One region of the Halopseudomonas salegens genome, then DNA from elsewhere that is predicted to be linked to it. Evidence: predicted binding sites of a transcription regulator. Region 1 holds the regulator's gene; the other holds the start of a gene.
What was found. Region 1 encodes sigma-54, which starts transcription at its own class of promoters, with help from an activator protein. Its sites were predicted from a motif close to ANTGGCATNNANNTTGCTNT; they were not measured.
Positions count from the first base shown of each region.

Region 2: a site for sigma-54 is predicted at 2,376-2,395, ahead of BLU07_RS04320 (flagellar basal body-associated FliL family protein). Genes of this name have one in related genera too.

Region 1 is NZ_LT629787.1:591,084-597,152, reverse strand. It holds gene BLU07_RS02640 (KpsF/GutQ family sugar-phosphate isomerase) at 1-310, shown strand, start outside; gene BLU07_RS02635 (KdsC family phosphatase) at 307-834, shown strand; gene lptC (LPS export ABC transporter periplasmic protein LptC) at 837-1,412, shown strand; gene lptA (lipopolysaccharide transport periplasmic protein LptA) at 1,399-1,911, shown strand; gene lptB (LPS export ABC transporter ATP-binding protein) at 1,914-2,639, shown strand; gene BLU07_RS02615 (RNA polymerase factor sigma-54) at 2,771-4,285, shown strand; gene hpf (ribosome hibernation-promoting factor, HPF/YfiA family) at 4,359-4,667, shown strand; gene ptsN (PTS IIA-like nitrogen regulatory protein PtsN) at 4,686-5,144, shown strand; gene rapZ (RNase adapter RapZ) at 5,150-6,004, shown strand; gene BLU07_RS02595 (HPr family phosphocarrier protein) at 6,011-6,069, shown strand, end outside.
Region 2 is NZ_LT629787.1:953,375-958,039, reverse strand. It holds gene fliO (flagellar biosynthetic protein FliO) at 1-316, opposite strand, end outside; gene fliN (flagellar motor switch protein FliN) at 313-792, opposite strand; gene fliM (flagellar motor switch protein FliM) at 833-1,804, opposite strand; gene BLU07_RS04320 (flagellar basal body-associated FliL family protein) at 1,815-2,327, opposite strand; gene BLU07_RS04315 (flagellar hook-length control protein FliK) at 2,510-3,907, opposite strand; gene BLU07_RS04310 (tRNA-uridine aminocarboxypropyltransferase) at 4,005-4,664, opposite strand.

The DNA of each region.
Region 1 (6,069 bases):
TGCCTTGCTGGAAATGACGCGCAAGGGGCTCGGCCTGACCGGCATTCTGACCGCCGACGGCAGCCTGGCCGGAATCTTTACCGACGGCGACCTGCGTCGTACCCTGGACCAGCCAATCGATATTCATCAAGTGCGTATCGACACCCTGATGACCCGGCGCTGCAAAACAGTCCACCAGGGTGCTCTCGCGGCAGAAGCGCTGAAAATCATGGATGACGGTAAAATCAGCGGGCTCTTTGTGGTCGACCCTGACGGCAAACCGGTAGGAGCACTGAACATGCATGATCTGCTGCGCGCGGGGGTGGTATGAACCAGGCCCAGTTACAACAACGCGCCGCCGCCATCCGCCTGGCTGTCTTTGATGTTGATGGCGTACTGACTGATGGCCGCTTGTACTTCATGCCTGACGGCACAGAATTCAAATCGTTCAACACCCTTGACGGGCACGGCATCAAAATGCTGATCAACAGCGGCGTCGAAGTTGCCATTATCAGTGGTCGCCAGTCACCGCTGGTTGAGCGCCGCGCCGCCAATCTGGGTATTCGTCATCTGATTCAGGGCCGCGAAGACAAACTCAATGCCCTCGACGAGCTGCGCCAGAGTGTTCGCGTCGAGCTGGAAGAAATTGCTTTCCTCGGCGATGACCTGCCGGACCTCCCGGTAATGCGCCGGGTAGGTCTGGGCCTGGCGGTAGCCAATGCTGACGCCTTTGTTCGTCAGCATGCCCATGGCGTAACCGCCGCCAGTGGTGGTGCCGGCGCCGCCCGCGAGTTCTGCGAATTCATCATGCGCGCCCAGGGCACGCTGAATGCGGCACAGGCTGCATACCTGTGACCATGCGCCTGCCCCGCTACCTCGTCACCGGCGTCATCGGCATATTGATTCTTGCCCTGGCACTGGCCGTCGGCTACTGGAATATCCGCCCGGCCAGCTTTGTGCCCACCCTGGTCATCAGCGACTCCGGGCAACCCGATTTCATCATCGGCCCGGCCTGGACACTGGTGCGCGACGATGATGGTCAGCCCAGCTACCGCTTGCAGAGCCTGCGTACCACCCATGAACTGACGACTGGCCAGAGTCGCCTGAGCCAGCCAGAGCTGACGTTGTACCGGCCAGAGCCAGAACCCCCCTGGCAATTGCAGGCGGCCAGTGCTCTGATCAGTGCCGAAGGTGACCAGGTCGAACTGACCGACAACGTTGTGATCGAGCAGACCCTCCCCAACGGCCAGCAACGCCGCCTGCTGACCGATGCACTAACGCTGCACCCGGCGCGCGATTATGCGGAAACCGCTGAGGACGTTAGAATTGAGTATGCTGAGAGCGCAACTACCGCCCGCGGCATGCAGGTTTTTCTCAATGACAGCCGTGTAGAGCTGCTGTCCACGGTAAGAGGCCGACATGAGGTCGATTAATACTCTGTTACTGGCTACCTGTTTGCTAGCCAGCCCGATTGTGCTGGCAGTTGACAGCCAGCAGCCAATCAATATCCAGGCAGACAGTGCCACGCTCGATGATGCCCGCAATAGTGCTGTATATCGTGGTGACGTTATCGTGACCCAAGGCAGTATGCGTCTCACCGGCAGCCAGGTGACGCTGTCCATGGACAGCAATGGCGAGGTCAGCAAGCTGGTTTCGACCGGTAGCCCAGCAACCTGGCGACAGGACCCGCCAGACGGGCGCGGTGAGATCAACGCCCGCGCGCAAACCATTGAATATCATGCCGACGCCCAGCGCGTGGTGTTGATAGAACGCAGCCATCTGGATCAGGCAGGGGATACGTTCAGCGGCGACCTGATCACCTACGATATCAACCGCCGCGTGGTAGATGCCGGTCAACGGGACGGCGCCAACGGCAGTGATCAACGCATCGAGATCACCATCCAGCCACGCAATCGCGATGGTGAAAACTGATCATGGCCACCCTCGAAGCCCAGCACCTGGCCAAAGCCTACAAAGGGCGACAAGTCGTCCGTGATGCATCCATTGGCATCAGCAGCGGAGACGTGGTCGGCCTGCTTGGCCCCAACGGCGCCGGCAAGACCACCTGTTTCTACATGGTTGTCGGCCTGGTCAAAGCCGATCAAGGCAAGATCACTATTGATGGTCGGGATATTACCGCACTGCCGATGCATGGGCGGGCACGGGCGGGTATCGGCTATTTGCCACAAGAAGCCTCGATCTTCCGCAAGCTGACCGTCGCGGAGAATATCATGGCGATTCTGGAGACCCGCAAGGATCTCAACCGCGAGGGTCGCAAAGGCAAACTGGAATCACTGCTGCGCGAATTTCACATACATCATCTGGCCAACACATTGGGCATGAGCCTGTCCGGTGGTGAGCGCCGGCGGGCAGAAATTGCACGCGCGCTGGCTACCGAGCCACGCTTCATCCTGCTGGATGAACCCTTTGCCGGTGTCGATCCGATTTCAGTCAACGACATCAAACAAATCATTGAGCATCTCAAGGACAAGGGTATCGGTGTGCTGATAACCGATCACAACGTACGCGAAACGCTTGATATCTGTGACAAGGCCTACATCCTCAACGATGGGGTCATCATTGCCGAGGGCTCAGCCGACGATGTGCTCGCCAGTCAGGTAGTGCGTGATGTATACCTTGGCCACAGCTTCCGCCTGTGACCAGCGCATCCGCCCTGTTCCGCTTCATTCCAGCAACCTGCAAGCCGGCGCAGCTATGTAAAAGCGCCTTGATTTCAGGCATGCTATGACACAGGTAGAAACATTTTGCAGCCAAGGTTGAACACCCACCGATGAAAGCCTCACTCGTCCTCAAGATGGGGCAGCAGCTGACCATGACGCCGCAGCTGCAGCAAGCCATCCGACTGCTACAGCTATCCAGCCTGGACTTGCAACAGGAGGTCCAGGAAGCGCTGGAAGTCAATCCGATGCTGGAAATGGCCGACGACGGCGACGACGACTATACCGCTGCCGGTAAAAATGAGCAGAGTGAAGGCGGCGATCATGACAATGGTGAAGAGGCTCCGGCCGTTACCTTGCCCGATCCGGTTGAGTTTGAATCACGGCAACCGAATGCTGACGCACCGGAAGGCAAGTTTGACGAAATCCCTACCGACCTGCCGGTAGATACCCAATGGGAAGATGTCTACCAGACCTCGGCCAGCTCATTGCCGAACCAGGATGATGAGGAGTGGGATTACACCTCGCGTACCGGCACCGGTGAAACCCTGCAAAGCCACCTGGAGTGGCAGCTCAACCTGATCCCCCTGTCGGATACCGACCGCCTGATTGCCGAGTCGCTGATTGATGCGATCAGTGCTGACGGATATCTGGAAGAAAGTCTGGAAGACATTCTGGAGTCCTTCGACCCCATGCTGGACATCGAAGCCGATGAAGTGGAAATGGTCCTGCACCGGATCCAGCAATTCGAGCCCGTCGGTGTTGGCGCACGCAGTCTGAGCGAATGCCTGAGTCTGCAATTGCGCCAGTTGCCAGCCGACACTCCCCTGCTGGAGCAGGCCCTGCGCCTGGTCAAGGATCACCTGGAGCTGCTGGGTAGCCGTGATTTCACGACCCTGATGCGCCGCACGCGGATGAAGGAAGAGCAGCTACGTGACGTCATCAACCTGATCCAGACGCTGAATCCCCGCCCCGGCAGCGAAATTGCCTCAGGCGAAGCAGAATACGTGATCCCGGATGTCATCGTGCGCCGGGAAAAAGACCGCTGGGTGGTTGAGTTGAATCAGGAGGCAGTACCCAAGGTACGCGTCAACGGCCAATACGCTGCCATGGTTCGCCGTGCCGACAGCAGTAGCGACAACACTTACCTGCGCAACCACTTGCAGGAAGCGCGCTGGTTCATCAAGAGCCTGCAGAGCCGAAATGAAACCCTGATGAAAGTGGCCAGCCAGATCGTCGAGCATCAGCGAGACTTCCTCGAGCAGGGTGAAGAAGCGATGAAGCCGCTGGTACTGCACGATATTGCCGAAGCCGTGGGCATGCACGAGTCAACCATTTCCCGTGTAACCACGCAGAAATTCATGCATACGCCCCGTGGCATCTTCGAATTGAAGTACTTTTTCTCCAGCCATGTCAGCACCAGTGAAGGGGGTGAATTCTCGTCTACCGCCATTCGTGCCCTGATCAAGAAACTGGTGGCGACAGAAAACCCAAAGAAACCATTGAGTGACAGCAAGATCGCTGGTTTACTGGAAGAACAGGGAATTCATGTGGCCAGGCGCACCATCGCCAAATACCGCGAGTCGCTCAATATCGCCCCATCGAGTGAACGCAAGCGGCTGGTTTAAGCCAGCCCCGATTTGCAGTGCAGCACCGGGCAATGCGTTGCCCACAGCAAAAACGCCAATCAGGAGGCACTCTATGCAACTAAATATCAGCGGTCACCAGCTTGATGTTACTGACGCCCTGCGCGACTACATTACCGAAAAAATGGCCCGCCTGGAGCGCCATTTCGACAAGATCACCAACGTGCAAGTTACCCTGGAAGTGGAAAAGCTGCGTCAGAAGGCGGAAGCCAAACTGCACATTGCCGGTGGCGAAGTTGTTGCCAACGCTGACCATGAAGACATGTACGCTGCTATTGACCTCTTGACCGACAAGCTCGATCGCCAACTGATCAAGCACAAGGAAAAGACCATTGACCGCCAACAAGGCGCCCATGCGCGCTAAGGCCTGAACGCATACCCCATGCAAATATCACAAATCCTCAGCCCTGATCGTACCTTTGCCGGTGTTCAGGGCGTTTCCAAAAAACGCGTGCTGGAGCTGACCGGGAAACTGGTTGCCCAGCACACCAGCCTTGATGCTGACGCCATTTACGAAAGCCTGATTGCCCGGGAAAAACTCGGCTCTACCGGCTTTGGACATGGTATCGCCATCCCCCACTGTCGCCTGTCCGGCTGCAGTAAAGCGGTTGGCGCACTGCTGCAACTGGATGGCAAAATCGACTTCGATGCCCTTGATGGTGAACCGGTTGACCTGATATTTGTTTTGCTGGTCCCGGAGGAAGCCACCGAAGAGCACCTGCAGATTCTCAAGATGCTGGCCGAACGGCTGGACCAACCCACTCTGCGGGCCGCCCTGCGCAAAGCCGCGAATGCCGAAGACCTCTATCAGGTCATGGTTGACGCCGGCAGCGGAGACTAGGCGACATGCGTCTGGTGGTCGTCAGTGGTCGTTCCGGTTCGGGCAAGAGCACTGCGCTGCACCTGCTGGAAGACAACGGCTTTTACTGTATCGACAACCTGCCCGCTGGCCTGCTGCCGGAACTGGCGAATCAGGCCAAGAATCACCATACACAGCTGCCCAAGGTAGCCGTCAGCATTGATGCTCGCAATCTGCCCAGTGATCTGGCGCGATTTCCCGAGCTACTGCGGCAGGTGCGTGCCTCAGGTATTCAATGCGACGTGCTGTTTCTTGCCGCCACAGACGAAGTATTGATCAAGCGATTCTCCGAAACCCGGCGCAAGCACCCGTTAACCGATGAAAATCTGTCACTGCCTGAAGCCATCGCTCAGGAGCTGGAACTGCTGGCACCCATCATCGACCTGGCCAGCCTGAAAGTAGACACCAGCCACCTGACGCTTTATCAGCTCCGTGACGAGCTTAAACAACGCTTGCTGACCAATCAGGGCCAGGGCGTTTCCATTCAGGTGCAATCCTTTGGCTTCAAGCGTGGCGTACCGGTCGATGCGGACCTGGTATTCGATGTTCGTTGCCTGCCCAATCCTTATTGGAAACCGGAACTACGTCCATTTTCCGGGCGTGACGAGGAAATCCGTACCTATCTGGATGCGCTGCCTGAGGTCGAGGATATGTACCAGGACATCTACCAGTTCCTGCGCAAGTGGCTACCCCGCTACGCCGCCGGTGAACGCAGCTATATGACTGTCGCCATCGGCTGCACGGGCGGCCACCACCGTTCGGTCTATATTGCCGAACGTCTGGTCAGGGAACTCGCTTCACACACCAAAAACCTGCTGCTTCGCCATCGCGACCTACATTGAAACCCCATGCCGACCCGTACTCTTACCATTATCAACAAACTCGGCCTGCACGCCCGCGCTGCAGC
Region 2 (4,665 bases), 360 kb from region 1:
CGGCAGAGGCGCCCAGCAGCATTTGCTTGCCCGCCACGTCGACCAGCAGCAAACGATCGCGCGTTCCCAGGGGCAGGCTGCTGATCACCCGTATCTGCTGACTGCCAATGCCTGCCATGGGACCCACCCGGCGCATCAGATAGCCAAGCAGGAAAATCAACCCCACGACCACTATCAATCCAAGGCCAAGCTGGAGTATCTGCGTGGTCAGTGAAACCTGCGTGGCAGAGCCCAGCGTTCGCGGTGGGGCCTCTGGTTCGGCCAACACCAGCGGGCTGCTCAGGAACAACACCAACGGCAGCAGAAAACGCATCATTTCAGCTTCTTGATACGTTCGGAAGGACTGATCACATCGGTCAGGCGAATACCGAATTTCTCATTCACGACGACGACCTCACCATGGGCAATCAGGGTGCCGTTGACCATCACATCCAGTGGCTCACCTGCCAGGCGGTCCAGCTCGACAACCGAACCCTGGTTCAGCTGCAACAGGTTGCGGATCGTAATATCGGTATTGCCCACTTCCATGGAGATGGTCACCGGAATATCCAGGATTACATCCAGGTTGGGGCTGTCACCGGCTGACATCGGCTGCTGGCCACCGGATGACTGACTGAATTCTTCCATCGGCATGCGCTGAGTATCGCTTTCACCGCTCTCTGCCAGCATGGCATCGATATCGTCCTGGCTGGTATCAGCACCCGCTTCGTCCAGAGCAGCCGCCCACTCGTCGGCCAGAGCCTGCTCTTCCGGGCTGATCTCGTCTTCTTCGGGCTTGTTCTCGTCAGCCATTACGGCCTTCCTCCCACGTCAATGTTGTCCGTCGCGCCCGTCACTTGGGGCGTACGACCGGTTCCAGAATCTGCAAGGCCAAATTACCTTTTACCGAGCCTATCTTGGCTTTGAAGGTGGGTACGCCGTTGGCACACATCACCATAAAATCGGGCATTTCCACCGGGATCACATCACCTTCCTGCATGCTCAGCAAGTCGCGCAGTTTAAGCTGATGCTTGACCACAGTAGCGCTCAGGGGCACCTTGGCGGCGGTTATTTCCTCACGCAGTGCCTTGACCCAGCGTTCGTCATGCTCGTCGACATCGGACTGCACCCCGGAGTCGAGTACTTCACGCAGCGGCTCGATCATCGAGTAGGGGAAAGTGACATGCATATCCCCGCCGCCGCCATCCAGCTCGATATGGAAGGTGGACACCACCACCACTTCGCTGGGGCTGACAATATTCGCCAGGGCCGGATTGACCTCGGAATTGACGTACTCGAAGTTGACTTCATGCACGGCTTGCCAGGCTTCCTTCAGATCGATAAAGGCCTGGTCCAGCACCATGCGGACTACTCGCAGTTCGGTCGGGGTAAATTCACGGCCTTCAATCTTGGCGTGCCGGCCGTCACCACCAAAAAAGTTGTCGACCAGCTTGAATACCAGTCGCGCATCAAGAATAAACAGCGCTGTTCCGCGCAAGGGCTTCATTTTTACCAGGTTGAGGCTGGTTGGCACGTAGAGCGAGTGAATGTATTCACCAAACTTCATCACCTGCACACCGCCCACAGCAACATCCGCTGAACGACGCAGCAGATTGAACATGCTGATGCGGGTATAGCGGGCAAAGCGCTCGTTGATCATTTCCAGGGTCGGCATGCGCCCGCGGACAATACGATCCTGACTGGTCAGGTCATAACTGCGCACACCCGTGGGATCAAGGTCTTCCTCAGAGTCAATGGCGCCATCATCCACCCCGTGCAGCAGCGCATCGATTTCATCCTGTGACAGTAGATCCTGAACAGCCATGCTTTATGTCCTATTGCATTACCATATTGGTGAACAAAACCGCTTCAATCACGGGATCACTCATTTCCCGTTCCAGCATCGATTGCACCGCCAGGGTGGCGCGTTCGCGCAAGGTTTCCTTGCCTTCAGCGGTCAACAGCTCTTCGAAGTCTTCACCGGAGAACAACATCACCAGCTGATTGCGGATCAACGGGAAATGCTGGGTCATATCCTGCATTTTCTGCGGGTCACGCCCCATCAATACGACACTGATCTGCATGTAACGCTGGCGTCCCGCATGGGTATAGTTGACCACAAAGGCCGGCTCCATGGGTTGATAGATGGCTGGCAACTGAACCGGTGTTGCCGGTTCGCTACTGACCGGCTCATCATCACCGGAGAAGACGAAATACAGTACCCCTCCGATTGACAGCAAGAGTGCCAAAAGGCCGACACCCAGCAACAGAAACAGCTTGCCTTTACTTTTTTTGGGGACTTCTGCGCCTTCTTCAGGTGCCTGTTCCGGTTCTTTCTGTTTTGCCATGTCAAAATTCCATCATCCGATCGGCGATAACCGACTATGCCAACTATCAAAGCATGCTTCATGCCAAGTGTAGCGAACATCATATAGGCATGCCGGGCAAAAGTCGCGACGGGATAAACAAGAAACCCGGCCAAAGCTGGTTTCCCAGGGCCGGGTCTGATGGGACACGATCAGGCAGACGATCAGGCGTAATAATCAACCAGCCGATCACTGCTGCTGGCAACCGGAACCAGTGTGGACTGAGGGCTGTTTGCAGCATTACCGGCTGCAGTACCTCCGGCAACCTGCCCTGCCAGTCTGGCTGCCTGACGTTCGGCCTGCTCCTGCTGTTGATTGGCGCCATTGTCACCGACTGATACATCAACCAGGTCCAGTCCTTGCTGGCCCACCATTTCGCGCAAACGAATCACCTGGGATTCCAGTACTTCGCGCACACTCGGATTCTGGCTGACGAATTGAACCTGCAGCTCCTGTCCACGATTTTGCAAGTGAATTTCCAGCGGCCCCAACTCGGCGGGTGTCAGACGAATTTCCACACTGTTCAGGTTGCGGCTGGACATCCACATGACCTTGTCGACTACAGCCTCACTCCAACCAGCCTGGCCGAAGGGGACACCCAAAGCCTGGGTGGCTGCGGCTACCGGCCGCGCAGTCAGGGCTGCCGCCGCTGCCGCTGAACCGGGTTGACTCACCCTTACTGCTTCAGCCGCCTCTTCACCACCACTGCGGCGTGAGGACGGTTCGGCACGCAAGGCCACCTCTGCCGCTCGCGGTGTTGCGTTGGCGTTGGCATTGGCGTTCATGTCCAGGGTTGCCTTGCGACGCAAACCGGAAAAATCATCATTGCTCAGGGTGTTCTTGTCCACATCGACATCCAGCCGGGGCTGGCTGTCACGCCCACTGGCAGGTTCATCAGCGGTGGCTTTTTGGCCATTGACCAGCTGGGCCAAAGAAAAACGCGAAGGTGGCAATGGCTCCGCATCCGACTGGGTAGCAGCAGAGGCCTGTTGGCTGACTGCTGGTTGGCCAGCCGCTGCCGACGCAGTCATGGCCGCGGCCAGGGTACTGATGCTGTCAGCATCCTCGGCAGCATCGGCATCAGCTGTACTATCGACTGCCTGTGCAACCGAATCGGCCACCTGGTCCGCAACTGCCTGCAATCGTTCGCTGTCAATGTCATCCGCCGCATCGCTCAACCACTGACGCCATTCCGGCACCAGGGTTGCCAATACATCAAGCGCGGCATCGCCGCCCTGCTGCAAGCGCACCGCCGCCTCATCGGTCAAGGCAGGCATTTCAGGCAAATCCTGCAGCAGCTGATCTACTGCTGGCGGCAAATTATTGCCATCCTTGATCAGGGCCAATTGCGCGATTGCCGCCAACATCGCTTCGCGTTCCGCCTCTGGCAGAGCATCCAGCATCGTCTCCAGCGCATCGCCCGGGGTGCCATTGAGCAATTCTGAAAAAGCACTGCTCCCTTGAAAATCAAGGCTTTCGCCCTCTTTATCGAGCAATCCAGCATGTTTGCCAGAGGCATCACCAGGGGATAACAGTGCCAATATATTCAGGCCAACTGACATGAAAGCGTACTCCGTAGCGACTAGGTTCCCTATCTGCAATGCAATACCCGGGCCATCATCCGTGCAAGTGCCCATGAAAGTCTGTCGAGCCTGACAGCTAGCCCTCTACCCTGCGCTGAACAAGGCGTCGCCGCGCCGGGCTGTCGGCAGGCGTACGGTTGAGGCGGGCCAAATGATAACCCGTATTGAAAGTGTCAAAATAGTCATCCAGCCCCCTTGCCGCATCGGCATCGCCAGCCAGCTCCAGACAGGCAACACCGACCTCTGCGGTACACAGGTGCTCAGCCTGACAGGAACGGCGCAGTTGATAGCGCGACCCCTGATCAGGTTGCAGATCCAGTAAAGGCAATGCGCGCAACCAGGGGCTCATGCGCACCATCTTGCGCGCCTGATTCCAGGTGGCATCGATAATCACCAGCAAGGGACGTTTGCCATTAATCGGGCTGATTTGCTGGCATACCGCCTGCTGCGGAGCCGCGTACTCCCGGGGAAAGACCAGCAAAGGTTGCCATTGCGGGTCCTGCAGCAGGGCCAACAGGGCCGGATCAGGTTCAGTACGTGACCAGACAAATGCCTGGGTATCAGCCAGGCACTCGGCAATCAGACGGCCGGTGTTGGTCGGTTTCAGGGGTTCCAGCCGGTGCATCAGCAGGCAGAAGCTGACCCCGGCAGATAGCTGCGGGCGCAGCGCACAGATGCAGTGCCCCGGCGGCAACAGGCACCCCCCGCAACGCTGCATCTTGATCCCCCGGGCCATA